2 regions of the Cytobacillus gottheilii genome follow, and region 2 is predicted to be linked to the other one. Evidence: riboswitches for the same ligand, from Rfam matches in the RefSeq annotation. Region 2 holds a riboswitch; the other holds the start of a gene.

Region 1 (8,156 bases), 380 kb from region 2:
AATGTATTTCTGCTGGAGACAAGCAGTATTCGTGAACTTGTGGCTCATTTTGAGGAAGACATGCGCGAAAGTGAGAAAATCAGTCCCGTCCAGTATTACAAACGCGGTTTTGTGGAGAGAACGAAGGAGTCATTCGCAAGATTATTTTCTGGAGTTTTATAAACATAAATATTGTTTTAAAGATAAACCGAACGATTTAGAGGAATTTGCAGGAATCTGCAGGAACCTCTCTAATCGTTCTTTTTTGAAAATAATTGTTTCGTCTGACGAAATAAGGTATGATTTGAATAGTTAGAATTGTATAAAAATAATTAATGTTTAGCGCAATTTTTGCCTTTTATAAGGAGTGAATTTTTCACCGGTCAATGAGGTATTGCGCTTTTCTATTTAGGAGGGGAATTATGCTTGCAAAATCCGTAATTGAAGATGTATTAACAGCAGCACTCCAAACGGGGGGAGATTTTGCTGAGGTATTCGCAGAGGATCGATTTGCCAACACGCTGTCACTAAGAGAGAACAAAGTAGAGGGCAGTCTATCTGGCCGCGATTTTGGCATTGGCATTCGAGTATTTAAAGGTTTTCAAAGTGCTTATGCCTATACAACGGATGGTTCAAAAGAAGGCTTGCTAAAGGCTGCCTATCAGGCTGCAGCAGGAATTAAAGGGGAGAGGAATGTCACAGCCAGCCCTTTAGTACAAGAAAAAATCGTATCAGCTCATTCAATTGCTGCTTTTCCAAGAGAGGTTGAAAAACAGCGTAAAGCCGATGTAATGAGAAAAGCTTATGAAATAGCAAAGAATTATCATTCCAGCATTCAGCAGGTTGGTATTCGTTATTTAGACGAAGAACAACATGTACTTATTGCGAATTCTGAAGGGAAGTTTGTAGAAGATAAGCGTGTGCGAAGCAGGCTGTCAATTCAATCGATTGCTTCAGACGGCAAAGGGATGCAGTCAGGCTATTATGGACCAGGTGCACATCAGGGCTTTGAATTTATGGAGAGTCTGGATTTAAATCATTACGCTTCAGAAGCATCGCGAATTGCGGTAACGATGCTAGGTGCCGATCCATGTCCAAGCGGAAAGTTTCCCGTTATTATTGATAATGAATTTGGCGGCGTTATTTTCCATGAAGCATGCGGGCATGGTCTTGAAGCAACAAGTGTGGCAAAAGGCAATTCTGTGTTTGCTGATCAGATTGGAGAAAAAGTAGCATCTGATGTTGTTACCTATATAGATGACGGAACGCTTGCAAATGAGTGGGGTTCTTTAGCGATTGATGATGAAGGAGAAGCCGCGAGAAAGAATGTCCTGATTGAAAATGGAATTCTAAAAGGATATTTAATTGATAAGCTGAACGGACGAAGAATGGGAATGCCCTCGACAGGCTCAGGCAGACGACAGTCTTATCGTTTCGCTCCAACTTCAAGAATGACGAATACATATATCGCCAATGGAAAGTCGACACCAGTGGAGATCATTGCCAATACCGAGCATGGAATCTATGCGAAATACATGGGCGGCGGACAAGTGAATACAACGACAGGTGATTACAACTTTGCGGTCATGGAGGCTTATGCAGTAAAAGACGGAAAAATAGGCAAACCGTTAAGGGGGGCAACTTTAATTGGAAATGGTCCTGAAACATTGAAGCTTGTTGATATGGTCGGAAACAATCTTGCCCATGGAGCGGGCATGTGCGGGTCGTTAAGCGGCAGTCTCCCTGTAAATGTTGGGCAGCCGATGATTCGTGTAAGCGAGATGACCGTTGGCGGAAGAAAGGGGGAAGAATAAGATGAGAATAGAAGATTTTCAGGAGAGAGTATTCCAACTTGGAAAACAGCTTGGTTTCACAGATATGGAAATCTATTCGGAAAAAGTAGAGAGTTTAGGCTGTAAGCTTTACAAAGGAGAAATCGATTCATATCAAACATCTGAAACATTAGGCGTTTCTTTTCGGGGAAAAATGGACGGAAAGATGGGCTATGCTTATACAGAAAATACAGATGAAGATTCTGTTCAATATTTGGTTAACGAAGCAAAAGCGAATTCTCTTTTAATTGAAGAGGATGTTCAGGAAGAGATTTTTAAAGGATCAGAACAATATGGCGACCATACCTTTTATTCTGAGGAATTAAACGATGTATCTATTGAGGAGAAAATTGAGTTTTTAAAAGAGATAGAAAAAGAGGTTTATGCTTTTGATGAGCGCGTAACAGGTACAAATACTCTATCTTTAAGCAGCTCAGAAAAGGAAAAAAGATTAGTGAACTCCAACGGACTGGAGCTTAAAGATCGAACAAATCATATTGGCCTCTCCGTATCCGTTATTGTAAAACAAGGAAAAGAAGTGAAAAATGGAGTGTTTTCACGCGTCACTCGAAACTACCATTCACTAGCAGCAAAGAACGTTGCGGAGCATGCTGTAAAAGAGGCGTTGTCTAAGTTGAATGCTGAAAGTGCAGATAGCAAAAATTATTCTGTCATCCTGCGCAATAAAGCTGCCGCAGCTTTACTTCAAACATTTTCACCGATTTTTTCTGCTGAACAGATTCAGAAGGGCCAATCACTTCTAAAGGGGAGATTAGGGCAAAAAGTAGCGGCAGAGCATGTGCATATTGTTGATGATCCATTTTACGGGGATGGAGTTAGAAGCGGAAATTTTGACAGTGAAGGATATGCAACAAGGAAAAAAGATGTCATTAAAGACGGAAACCTCCTTACATTTTTGCATAATAGCATAACAGCGAAAAAGGATAATGTGGAATCTACGGGAAATGCTTATAAAGCATCATATAAAGGAACTATAACAGTCGCACCTTCTAATTTTTATATTATCCCTGCTGAAAAAGATTTGCCTGATCTGGTAGCTCAAGTGGGTGATGGTATCTTGGTAACTTCTTTTTCGGGACTGCATTCAGGAACCAATACTGTTTCCGGTGATTTCTCGATTGCAGCAGGCGGTTTTCTTATCGAAAATGGAGAAATCAAAACAGCACTAAAACAAATGACGGTTGCAGGGAACTTTTTTGACTTGCTTCAGCAAATTGAAGAAGTTGGTTCAGATCTCGAATTTTCGCTTGCATTTGGTTCGCCGTCACTGCTGATTAAGGAGCTGGCAGTCACGATTGAATAAGGGAATGCAAGAAAAGGGAACTGATAATGAACAATTGAATTGAGGAAAATATGAAAAAATAAAATAGGAAGTGAAAAAAAATAAGTTTAGAGTTTTGCGCTCTGAACTTATTTTTTTCGGCATATTATTCTTCTGGATATACTGCACTTTGAAAAACAACTGCTTAAAAGAACATTAACTCTCCTAAATTGAGGTTTTCTTTTGGAATGAGAATGGATATAACGTATTATAGGATGTTAAAGGGAAGGGGAGAATGGGGAGAGCAGTTTAAGCCAAAAGGAATTCAATGGGACCTTGTTACAGAAGAAGAGATGCTGGTATTAAAAGAAATATGGGACCTAATTCAGAATAGGAAATGATAGAGACACAGAGGAGTGATTTGTTGCGGTTTATTGCACAGCATCCTTATATAAAAGTCAGCAGGCAGATCAAATGGACTGAGCAGAAAATCATTGAAGAAGAACTTTCGCTTATACTATATGAAGATCGCATTGAAACACAATTTCATGTTCATTATATAAGAGACGTATGGGATGTTTCCTATAAAAGTACCAGCGCAGGCACGGGGCTGCTTTATTTACATACCAGGAGCGGTGTAAATGCTTTTTATGTGAAACAAAATCCTTCAGAGTTTATTGACCACTTTATAAAAATAAAAGCAAGCTTGTAGAAATTTTTCAATAGCTAAAAAGTGCAAATAAAAAGGTGCATTCCGCTTATGGGAATGCACCTTTTTGGTCCGTATAACGGACATTCAAGGTACGTTTACTGAGGCCGTCCGATTTTAAGTATATCGGTTAAAGACGAGAGTGCCTATCGAGCGCTCTGCAAACCCTCCTTGATCCAAAGCAATGCCAAGACAAGAATCTGAAGTCGCTGTTATGTTCTTCAAGGTGAACCAGTCCCTTCTGCAAGTCGTAATGGCCTTGCATTATTTGTTTACCACCATGAGAAGAGTTAAAACATTTCTCGACAAAATTATTTATGTTTGTCCATAATCTCCATTATTTTTGCAAGGGGTGCATGATTTTCAGGTGATTCGTCAATGTGGTTCCAAAGGACTTTTCCTGAACTAGAATAAACCCAAGTTCCCCCTTGAATATAAACATCTTGTGTCTTCATTGACTCCATAACGAACTTTTTTTGCTTTTCGTCTTCTGGGACAAATCCTTTTACTTTTCCGGTAACAAAACCAAAGGCAGCTTTGGAGAGCAGCTTCCATTTTGGCATTGTCTTATGTCCCATTCCTTTATAGGCAACTCTTGCAGGATCGCCTAAAATCGGAAATGGATAAGGACCAAACTCTTTTAAGAACATGTTGATAAAGCTGCCTTTAGAAGGTGCAATAACAATCAGCTGATAACCGCGCTTTGAAAATTCATCATAATGCTCACGCAACTGCGTGAGATACTGCCTGCAGACAGGTCAGCCAAGATGGCGTACAAACACCACAACACTTGGTTTTCCTTGAATCAATGCTTCTAGAGAGAGTTTTTCTTCAGAATCTGTTCTTTCAAGCAGAAAATTCATGAAAATACCACCTTTCGAATAGATTAGTCAATCATAACGTTATTATTAGATATTTTGAAGTAATTGACACACTATCGAAAGTTTTTTATAGTTATATTGGTATTTTAAAATATGCGTTTCACGCAAAATGAGAGAGGTTCATAGCACTTACCCTCTATAAAAAACTATGGAACGGATGAATTGCATTCAGCCATGTCCATGGAGGGCATGGTTTTTTTATATTCAATTCCCTCATTCCAGCATGAAATGCAATCCAAGGAGGCACTAGCATGACAGGAAGAAAAGATGAAGAATTAGAAGGGGTAACCCTGCTGGGGAATCAAGGGACACAATATTTATTTGAATATTCCCCAGAAATCTTAGAAAGCTTCGATAATAAGCATCCAAACCGTGATTATTTTGTAAAATTTAATTGTCCAGAGTTTACGAGTTTATGCCCTAAAACAGGACAGCCAGACTTCGCGACAATTTATATCAGTTATATACCAGATCAGAAAATGGTGGAAAGCAAATCGCTTAAACTGTATTTGTTCAGCTTCCGCAATCACGGAGATTTTCATGAAGACTGCATGAATATCATTATGAATGACTTAATTGAGCTAATGGATCCGCGTTACATCGAGGTGTGGGGCAAGTTCACGCCTAGAGGCGGCATTTCCATTGATCCTTACACGAACTATGGAAAACCAGGCACAAAATACGAAAAAATGGCTGAGTTCAGATTGATGAACCATGATCTATATCCAGAGACCATTGATAATCGTTAATCTTAATAGAGGCTGAAGGTCCATATTTTAACCAATAATCAAACCAAACATTTTAGCAGATCATTTTTAACTGTTAAATTTGTTTGGTTTTTTAATTGCTTAAGTGCTTCATTTTTGTGTAAAGGTATGTCTTCTCTTTGAGACGGTTTTGTTATTTAGGATAAAGTACATTCAATTTACCTATAAATACTACAAATTTATAATTCTTTTGTAATCTTTGTAATAAATGGGTTTGTGAATTGATTGTCCATTTGTTACACTGATAATTGGTTAAATCTCTGTGAATGTTTAATTATGAGATTACTAAAATATGAATGGATGCTTTATTAGGAGATTATCATGAAAAAATTTTATATAACAGTTTGTTTATTATTGTTGACGGCTTGTTCGTATGACACGATCGCGTCAATTAAATCGGAGACACTTTCTGAAACGGAAGAGGCAAAAGATGCAGCAAAAGAGGAAAAAACAGAACCAGCTGTAATTGCAGAAGGTAAAGAAAAGATGGATACGGTTACTCTTAAAGAGGAATCTCTTTTCAAATTTGAAGTTAAAGATGGCAGTTATGATTATAACGTGTTTGTATACGCTAAAAATGCAGAAAAAAAGGATGTTTTCTATTCTGGCCATTATGCATTTTACCTAGCTGAAAAAGATTCAACGGTAGCTTATAAACAAAATGTTTTAAACGATGAAGAAATACTCACTTTTAAAACAGGGAATGATGAGCAAATTTACCCTTTGAAAATTGGAAAGAAAACGATATTTGCTGTGGCTGAACAAATAGATCAGGTGCATAGCCAATATCTGTTTGCGGGAATTGACAATGGAGAATTAAAGCTAATAAGCAATGGAGAAATCGAATCTTTAAATGATATTACAATCAGAAACATAAACCAAAAATATCTTCAGACAATAAAGCGAGACAGTTCTTCAGATACCATATACTTTACAACATGGGGATTAAATGAAGAGACCCTAAAGCTAGTTGAACAGGACCAAGAAACGATTACAGATAAAGAGAAAGTAGACTTCTGGCTAGATAGTTTAAATGAAAAAAATGCATTCTATTATCCATTTAAAGATTTGGAGCTAAATACAGATCTCTTGGCAAAAGCAAAGCAAGGCATTCCAGTTGGAAGCCCATACCCGCTAGGCACCAATATACAAGAAATAAAAAAGTCTGAACCATATTACATGCGGGAAGGCGTGAAAGAGGAAGGCCCGTATGTCATGTATCCTGAAATCACCTATTATTATAATGCTGAAGACAGTAAGGTGACAGCAGCTGAAATTCCTGGAGAACGTCTAAGAACAACCCTAACTGAGGCAGAAAAGATATTTAAGCAATTCGGAGAAACATTTAAAAACGACACAGGTACATCCATCTATTTAAATACGGAAAAGTATCAAATTGAAGCAGTGGCCGATCATGATGATAAGGTGAAGTTGCTGCGATTAAAAAGAAGATAGCGGATGGTAAAAAATGGCTCGGGTATTGAATTTGCCCGGGCTATTTGTCATACAAAATAATGAGCGGGATAGCAGTATGAGATTCTCAATGCTGTATCATCAGAATAGCAGTATACGGCTAGAATAGATTGAGGCTTATCTTGATTCAGTGGGGAGTGTAGAGAGTGAGATTTTCATGTGTTATGTTTGCTGTTTTAAGTTTTATTAGCTTGATCCTTTTTTTAGTGGGAAATTCAATGACTCCACCCCCTGGAACAATATCTGGGAACGGAAACCCCGCGCTAATTCTGTTTTTTATACTAATCCCAATTCTTATTTGTCTCGTCCTTTTTTCAGTCATTCTTATTCGCTCATACTCTATAAAGAATAAATATTTGTATTTCACCATGATTATTTTAATCCTTCATTTTATTTTAGGGTTTTTATATCAGAGGAAGGAGTTAAATGAATATCGGGAGGTTATTAAGGGTGTGCTGCTTGAGAGGGATGGAATAGCAGATCTTCACTATGTTGAAAGTATGACGGGGTTTTTATCTTATCATGTAAATAATCAATATTTTAATGTAAATACGTTTTTCATGTTTTTAGCTTTTGCCTTATTGAGTGCTATTATCTATCACTTTTGGGATAACTGGGATAAGAAGGGAGAAATGAATGAAAAAGACCAGCCACAATGATGAACAATATGGCCAGCCTTCTGTATAAGATTATTTATGAATAGAACTTAAAACGCCCAATCTCCGTTACGGAATACCGGTTCTTCCTGACCGTCAGCCGTAATGCCATCGATATTCATCTCAGCAGAACCAATCATAAAGTCAACATGTGTTAAGCTTTCGTTTAAGCCATGTTCTGCAAGTTCTTCGCTAGACATTTGCTTGCCGCCTTCAATACAGAAAGCATAAGCACTGCCAATGGCTAAATGGTTTGATGCATTTTCATCGAACAATGTGTTATAGAAAAGCAGGTTTGATTGAGAAATCGGTGAATTATGCGGAACAAGCGCGACCTCGCCAAGATAATGAGAGCCCTCATCTGTATCAACAAGCTGTTTAAGGATTTCTTCTCCTTGCTCTGCTTCTACTTTCGTTATTCTTCCGTTCTCAAAGTAAACAGTGAAGTTGTCAATGATATTACCGCCGTAGCTTAATGGCTTTGTGCTTGCAACCTTGCCGTTTACACCTGTTTTAAAAGGAACAGTAAAGACTTCTTCAGTCGGCATATTGGCCATAAATTCATTGCCGCTTTCAT
Region 2 (8,156 bases):
AATCTTGAGCTTATTGTGAAATCTACCTTAGTATTAGTCTTGAACGAATACATGGAAAAAGAACGAGATGACTATTTAAATGCAGCTGCCTATGAACGTTCTTTAGATCGTCGTGATTATCGAAATGGATATTATGAACGTGAACTCATCATGAGTATCGGAAAGTTAAGAATAAAAGTTCCCCGAACAAGAGGAGGTGAATTTTCGCCTTCTATCTTTGAGAAATTTTCGCGTGTTGATCAGACACTTATATTATCTATGTTAGAAATGGTCATCAATGGAGTTTCCACTAGAAAAGTAAAGAATATCGTAAAACAATTATGTGGCCAGAGTGTATCAAAATCTTTTGTTTCCTCCCTAACAGAGAAACTGGATCCTGTAGTAAAAGCCTGGGCTAATCGCCCACTTAATGTCGAATATTATCCGTATCTCTACGCTGATGCCACCTATATAAAAGTTCGAGAGAATAACAAGGTCATTTCAAAAGCAGCTTATTTAATTACTGGTATGGGTGAGGACAAAAAGCGTAAAGTACTTGGCTTTAAAATAGATCACGTCGAGAGCTTTCAAGCATGGCAAGAGTTCTTTCAAGATTTAAAATCTCGAGGGTTACAATCACCAAAATTAGTGATTTCAGATGCACATGCTGGATTAAAGAAAGCAATAGAAAGAGTATTTATAGGTACGGCATGGCAAAGGTGCACTGTTCATTTCAAACGAAATATTGTTAACGCACTTCCAAAAACAGGATCACGACAAATCATTTCTGATCTGAGAAAAATATACCAAGTAGTATCAGTTGAAGAGTCAAGAAAATATAGGGACAAATTTATTGAACTATATGCAGAAAATAAGAAAGTAAGAAAGGCAATCGAAATTCTCGAAGAAGGTTACGAAGACACGATCCAATTTCTAAATGAACCAGAAAAGTATCAAATACACATTTTAAGCAATAACTCATTGGAAAGGCTCAACCAAGAAATTAGAAAACGAGTGAGTGTGATCCGTATCTTTCCTAATAATCAGTCTGCATTTCGATTAATTGGTGCATTGTTAATGGAGAATGAAAATTTAGAATTAAATAAGAAAGTATACCTTACCGCGGAGCGAAATTTTGCTTAGGAGAAGGGGGTACCCCCTTCTCCTAAGCAAAATCAACTAACAGCTATTAATAGGTGGTAACATTGTGAAAAGGAATTTACACAATAATAAGGACTTGACTCTTTTCACTGCCTGTCGGGCACTTTGCCTTCCCTTTAGTTCCCGCCAACTCTCTTTTCACTGCCTGTCGGGCACTTTGCCTTCCCTTTAGTTCCCGCCAACTCTCTTTTCACTGCCTGACGGGCACTTTGCCTTCCCTTTAGTTCCCGCCAACTCTCTTTTCACTTGCCCACGGGCACTTTGCCGGCTCTTTAGTTCTCGCCAACTCTCTTTTCACTGCCTGTCGGGCACTTTGCCGGCTCTTTAGTTCTCGCCAACTCTCTTTTCACTTGCCCACGGGCACTTTGCCGGCTCTTATCTCCCCGAAATCTTCTATGCTAATGATTATACAGTGCTCCGTATCTATAACTCAATACTACTATTGTTTGCACATACATCACTCGGCTAAGCTGCGACCTTCAATACTTTATCATGTTGTTTCTCCAAAAGGTCTAGGAATGAATAAGCGGAGAAATTCCGGTTATTTTGAAAAAAAGGCCTCAAATAGCAAAAATAAAGGGAGAAATTCCGGTTATCTTCAAAAAATGCACCGAATTTTAATGATTTTATCCATATAAGCGGAAAAACTCCTCTTATTTAGAGGAAAATATAGCTATTTCCCTAAATAGGCGGAATTCTTCCCTCTATTTTCACGAAAACTCAATGCATAAAAATGCTTGGAGACACCCCAACACCATGGCCCAAGCATTTTGTCCCCCCTATACATTAAGAAAGGGATCAATTCCCCTCGAAGTATCTTTTCAACTTCACTTCTCCTCCTTTACCTCTTAAATACAGTTTTAATTAATAGGTTTTTCCAGAAATTAACTTAAACTCAAAAATAATATCCTAAATCACTAAAGATTTAGGACACCTTATAACCTACTATCATTTACTCCGCTCAGTAAAATCCCGTTCAATCTCGTCTTTCCAGCCAGGATCAACACCCTTGCCATACCGTACGCTCAATACTGCCTCGCTCAGGATTTCATAATTTAGTTTCGTACCTTCTCCATCAGCATGGTAATCCACGGCAAAATCTTTATCAATGCCAAAGTACCCAGCAGTTTCAACGGCATCAATATTGGCTCCGAGAAACATAAAGGTCCAGTCATATTTTTCTTTCTGATGCTGAATCATTTTTTTCACTTGTTCAGAGGTGAATTCCCGGCTGGCATTTTCCATGCCATCAGTGGTAATCACAAAGAGGACATGATCTGCACGCTCTTTCTTCTTCTGCTCTTGAACAGTTTTTTGAATCGAAAACCCGATTGCATCAATTAATGCGGTCGTCCCGCTTACTTCATAATCGCTTTCAGTTAGCTTTTTTATATCTTTTACAGAAACGCGGTCATGTAATAATTCATACCCATTGTTGAATAATACTGTCGTTACAAACGCCTCTCCTTCAGCTTTTTTCTGCTTTTTCAACATCGAATTATAGCCGCCAATCGTGTCTGCCTCGAGCCCTGCCATTGATCCGCTTTTGTCTAAAATAAATACAACTTCAGTTACTTTGTTTTTCATGTTTAATACCCTCCTTATCTATAATGGAAGGATATCAAGTTTTCAAAATGAAATGGTCGCTTCAAAAGCGACATTTTCTAAGCACCGAGCAAAGGCTGGTCAAATCGAAATAATGCTTCATTAATTTCATGGATATCATACTTCTGCTGAGTGATAAAAAATTTCACAATGACATCAAATTTACTGCTGTGTGACAAAGTATATCCTGCTGCTGACAGCAGAGCATTGGTTTCATCTTCATCCAGCTCCAGAGCGATCGCAAAGGCGATAGCGGTTTTCTTTTTCGGATTATAACTGTCTTCCTTGCGGATCTTTGAAAACAGACGGCGATCAATATTCGCTCTTTTATAAGCATCCACATCGCTTATTCCTCTTTCGTCAATGAGGCGAAGCAGGCGTGCCGAAAACGATTCATCGAGTTCATCAATTAACTGCATTAGACTGCTTTCTTCAATATCCTCACTTTGCTTAACATAATCATGCTCTCTAAGTTGTTCCGTTACAAAGCGTGCTTCTCTGCCCCCATAGAGAGCACTAGCTTCTTCCACATAATGCTCATCAATATATTCCTGAATAGAGTGAAAAAGCTTCTGGCTCAGGCCAAACGATTGCTGATCAAATACAACTAAATAAACATGCATTTCATGCTGCATTAAAAAGGTGCTGATGGCCGAAATGGCAATTTGCAGAGCCTCTTCTTTAGGAAATCCGTATATTCCTGTTGAAATCAGTGGAAATGCAATGGACTCACATTGATATGTTTGTGCCAGTTCTAATGAATGCTTATAAGATTTCCGCAGCAATTCTGCCTCCTGCTGTGTACCGCCCTTCCAAATGGGACCAGGTGTATGGATAATATAGTTGGCAGGCAGCTTAAATCCATTCGTTATCACGGCTTCACCGACTGCACATCCCCCGATTTTGTCGCATGCTTCTGTTAACTCCTCAACTCCGGCTGCTTGAAAAATAGCACCGCAAACACCGCCGCCCATTTGCAATTTCTTATTGGCTGCATTGACGATGGCATCTACATTCATGACTGTAAGATCCTGGCGAACGATTTCCAAAGGCATAAATGAAACTCCTTTTTTTACTAAAAGCATAGCATCGACACTGCTCTGGGACAACAGCATTCTGGGGACATAAAAAAGGAACCTATTTTGATCAATAGATTCCTCCGAAACTTAAAACGCCATCTTATTCTCTTTTCCAGTATGAATACGATGAATAATCAGCGCTGCAATCATTTGAATAATCGTTTTCGCCAATATTTGACCAACAATTGCTGCCGGCACTGCTTCCCATGGGAGCATGTTTGCACCTAATGGACTTAAGCCGATTACAACAAACACAACTGAATCCAGCAAGCCGCCGACAACACCGCTGTAGAAAACACGCCATGCAAATGGCAGCTTTAAACGCGTATAGATTTCCGTATCAGCTGTTTCTGCAATTAAGAACGAAATAGCGGATGCAACCACAATCATCAATGTATCTCCAAGCAGGAATGACACGATTCCAGACAGGATTAATGCAGTAAAAATAAATAAGTACGTCTTTGATCTTCCATATTTATTTTGGACAAGATCACGGAAAATAAAGGTCGCTCCAATAAACAGCGTACCCATAGGGATCATGAAAATCCCTACAGCCAATGGCGCAAATTTAGCTGTTACCACATTGGCAATAACAATAGATAATAAATACAATAAAATTCTCATGTATACTCCTCCTGATGCTACAGTTTTATATGATAACCGAACGAAAAAAGACCTCCCAGCAAAGTTCTACAGAACTTCACAAAGAGGCCTAGACAATCTTTCTATCAAAAAAATAAAAAGCTGTGACCACATGGACACAGCAATCCATAGTTTTTTATAGAGGGTTTAAGCTAGGAACCTCTCCCGATCGGGTTATGCAATTGAGTTTAATATTATCTTATAGGACAGAGGTCTGTCAATGAAAATTTCAAGTAGCAACCTCTTCCTCTAACTGAATCAATATCTCTTCTCCTAACTCTCCGTCTTTTATTTTTATATGTCCTGCTGACGAAAAATCCTTTGGCATTAGTCCGTTTAACGGCATGGAAAACGATGTGATCCCTAATGTTAAATAAGTTTCTGCGATCAACTTGCTGCAGGTGTAATCATTCCTTTTTGAAGTAATATGAAACATTCTGCCTTCAATTACTTCTTCAATCATTGGCCATTCACTTGGATTGGGGATTCCATGCACGCTTTTGATATAGTCATAGAGCTTTTGATCATCGATTTTGTTTTTCATAGTTAAGGTGCGCACGGCATATTCTGGTGCCACGTAGGGTTCTACATCCTGGCCGTACGTTTTAAGCCGATCCAGCAGTTTGACAACCTTTGGTCCTGTCTCATGATCATGAAACCATTCATCCTCCAGATTTACAAGGGCGGTCGATTCAAAGAAATAAACCTCACCATCTGGATCAGGACGCAGCACCATCCCCACATGCGACCATTTGCTGTGCTCCAGCTTTTCCACTAACTTGCTCATCTCATATTTTCCGCTGAATAAAATTAAATCACCTGTTTTTAATAATGGCAAAAGTTGATCATACGTTTCTGTTTTCATGACATTCCTCCTAAAATAATATGCTAAAATTTGACACTATCATGTTATAATGATACCAATATTTCATGAAACGGGAGTCAATTCAATGAAACCAGTTTTCAAAAAATATCACTACTTTGTTCTCATTGTCCTTTTTACATTGTTCTTTCCTATTTCAGCCTCTTATGCTGAAGCAAACTCCGTGAACGTCGGCAATGATTTTACGGAAAAGGACATGACCTCCCATTTACTTGTGTATGTTGATTCAAACGATCTTACTCCAGATCAAATTCTCGAAAGGCAGGATCAATTTGTTCCCTTCAGTCAGGCGGATATCGATGGGGATATTGCCGATTTGGATTATTGGATCAAGATCGATATGCAAAATACAAGTGACCGTGCGAAAGAGCTGCTGCTCGAAATTCAAAAGCCGCATTTAAGCTTGGTTTCCTTGTATAGTGAAAATAGTGGTAGCCTTAATTTACAAGAAACGATCGGCTACAGCCTGCCATTTGATGAAAGAATCATAAAACACCGCAATCTCGTTTTTCCGCTTCACCTAGATTCATCTGAAGACATACATACCTATTATTTAAAAATTGAAACTGATAGTTTCTTTCAGGCACCGATCACTCTTTGGAATTATGTATCATTTTCAGCAAACCATTCTGATTCGCAAATGCTGTTTGGTCTTTTTTACGGCATTATGATTGCCATGATGATTTATAATAGTTTTCTATTTCTCTCGCTAAGAGAAAAAACGTACTTATATTATATCTTGTTTATTGCTGGTTTTACGATCCTGCAGGCGATTTGGGATGGATATGCGTTCGAGTGGCTGTGGGGCGATTATCCTTGGTGGGCACTCCGGTCTAATTCATTTTTTATTCTTTTTGCTGCGCTGTTTGGATTACTGTTTACGAAGCATTTTCTGCAGCTGAAAGGCATTGCACCAAGACTCTATAAAATGGTCCATGTATTTACGATCATTTGTGCTTTTACATTAATCATTCCTTTCGTTTTACCTATCGGAATGGCCACAATGGTTAGTACAATCATTGCTACCCTCTTTGCCCTTTTTGTCATCTTAATTGTCATAAAAGTGAGACTGCGAACACGGGAAGCCAAGTTTTATATTGCAGCATGGTCGCTTTTGTTAATAGGCATCTTACTCAATCTGATGGCTGCTTATCAGATTCTGCCGCTCAATGCATTGACCTTATATGCACCAAAAATTGGAGCAATGGTAGAAGTCCTTGTTCTTTCATTAGGTCTTGCTGACAAGATTAAACGTGTCACGCTTGAAAAAGAGATGGAGTCAAAGAAATATTACATGCAGACACTGATGCAGAATTTCTTTAAGCAGATGTCCAGTGTGAAAGAACATACTCTGCTGGCGGAAAATGGACTTTACACGCTCTTGTACCTGACAAAGCTGGAAAAAGGATTCTATTTGCAGAAAAAGAATGCAGCATGGGAAGTGATCGTTCAGCATGGCGATTTATCTCTTGATGACAGCTTTCATATCGACGATCAATATCTATCAAGAATCATCTATGCAACTGATATCACGCCCAGATCTTTTGGTGTTCAGGATACATTTGGCACGTTCTTGTCTATTCCGATTGTTTGTGAAAATCATACAGGTCTTCTTATTGTCTGTGGCGAGGATCAGGATCAAATTGACCCCTATCAGAAGGAGAAAATGATTCCTTATTTCCAGGATCAATTTACCGTTTTAATGGACAATCTTATGAATTATACATCATTTAAAGAGTCGGCTATGTACGACCATCTTACAAATGTATTAAACCGCAAATACTTTTTAGAAAAAGCAAATATGCTGGTAAAAGAGGCACAGAAAGCGGAGCAAGAGGTTAGTATTCTACTAATTGACATTGATCACTTTAAACGTGTCAATGACACATACGGTCATACGATTGGAGATCAGGCCATTATCTTTGTTGCCAATCGAATCGTGGATACCTTTAAGGAATTGGGGTTTGTCGGCAGATACGGTGGCGAAGAATTTATAGTAGTCACTAGCCATGTCAAAGAACAGGAAGTTATCAATGTGGCCAATGAATTGAGGAAGTCACTGCATTCACATCCGCTTTTCTTAAATCGAAATCAAGCTCTGTCTTTAACAGTCAGCATTGGCGTTAGTCTTCACAAAGGAAACAGCATTACTTCCATCAAGGATATGATCCTGGAAGCTGATGAATGTTTGTATCGTGCGAAAAATGCTGGACGAGACCGCGTTGTGCTAAACACGGAAATGAAGGTCAGATAATGCTAGGTGGCTGAAGATCTCAGCCACCTTTTCTCTTTTAAATAATATCCAAAGGCATTTTTCGTGTAGGTTTCGGAAATACCTCATCAAGTCTGTGCAGATCCTCATCAGTTAAGGTGATACCAGCTGCTGCCGCATTTGCCCGTACATGTTCTTCCTGCACTGCTTTAGGAATCGCCAGGCAATTGCCTGCCCGTATGGTCCATGCTAAAGCAATTTGCAAAGGCTCGGCATTATACTTTTCTGCGATCTCCTTTATGACTGGATCTGTTAACAGCTGCTGTCTTAAGGAACCACCTTGAGCGAGCGGACTGTAGGCCATAATCGGCATATTGTGCTCATGCTGCCATAGAACCAAATCATAGTCAATTCCACGAGAACCTAAATGATAGAGCACTTGATTGGTCATACAATTTTGGCCGTTCTCTGTACTCCATAGCTCTTTCATATCCGCTGTATCAAAATTCGATACCCCCCATCTCGCAATTTTTCCATCCTTCTTAAGCTTCTCCATTCCTTCAATGGTTTCTGCTAAAGGGACAGAACCTCTCCA

The links. Region 2 has a riboswitch for preQ1 ahead of J1899_RS06045 (VUT family protein). Riboswitches for the same ligand answer to the same signal wherever they lie in the genome.
Region 1: linked by a shared signal. The riboswitch ahead of queF (preQ(1) synthase) and the one ahead of J1899_RS06045 (VUT family protein) in region 2 are both predicted to bind preQ1.

Annotation. Positions count from the first base shown of each region.
Region 1 covers NZ_CP071709.1:841,189-849,344, forward strand. The annotation lists gene cls (cardiolipin synthase) at 1-162, shown strand, start outside; gene J1899_RS04050 (TldD/PmbA family protein) at 402-1,793, shown strand; gene J1899_RS04055 (TldD/PmbA family protein) at 1,795-3,135, shown strand; gene J1899_RS04060 (hypothetical protein) at 3,518-3,805, shown strand; partial or broken gene J1899_RS04065 (peroxiredoxin-like family protein) at 4,114-4,548, opposite strand; PreQ1 riboswitch class I at 4,793-4,839, shown strand; gene queF (preQ(1) synthase) at 4,935-5,432, shown strand; gene J1899_RS04075 (hypothetical protein) at 5,772-6,905, shown strand; gene J1899_RS04080 (hypothetical protein) at 7,376-7,582, shown strand; gene J1899_RS04085 (aminopeptidase) at 7,630-8,156, opposite strand, start outside.
Region 2 covers NZ_CP071709.1:1,223,037-1,231,192, reverse strand. The annotation lists gene J1899_RS06060 (IS256 family transposase) at 1-1,122, shown strand, start outside; gene J1899_RS06055 (vWA domain-containing protein) at 2,089-2,727, opposite strand; gene J1899_RS06050 (macro domain-containing protein) at 2,805-3,800, opposite strand; gene J1899_RS06045 (VUT family protein) at 3,912-4,448, opposite strand; PreQ1 riboswitch class I at 4,589-4,635, opposite strand; gene J1899_RS06040 (C40 family peptidase) at 4,696-5,331, opposite strand; gene J1899_RS06035 (diguanylate cyclase) at 5,417-7,603, shown strand; gene J1899_RS06030 (aldo/keto reductase) at 7,641-8,156, opposite strand, start outside.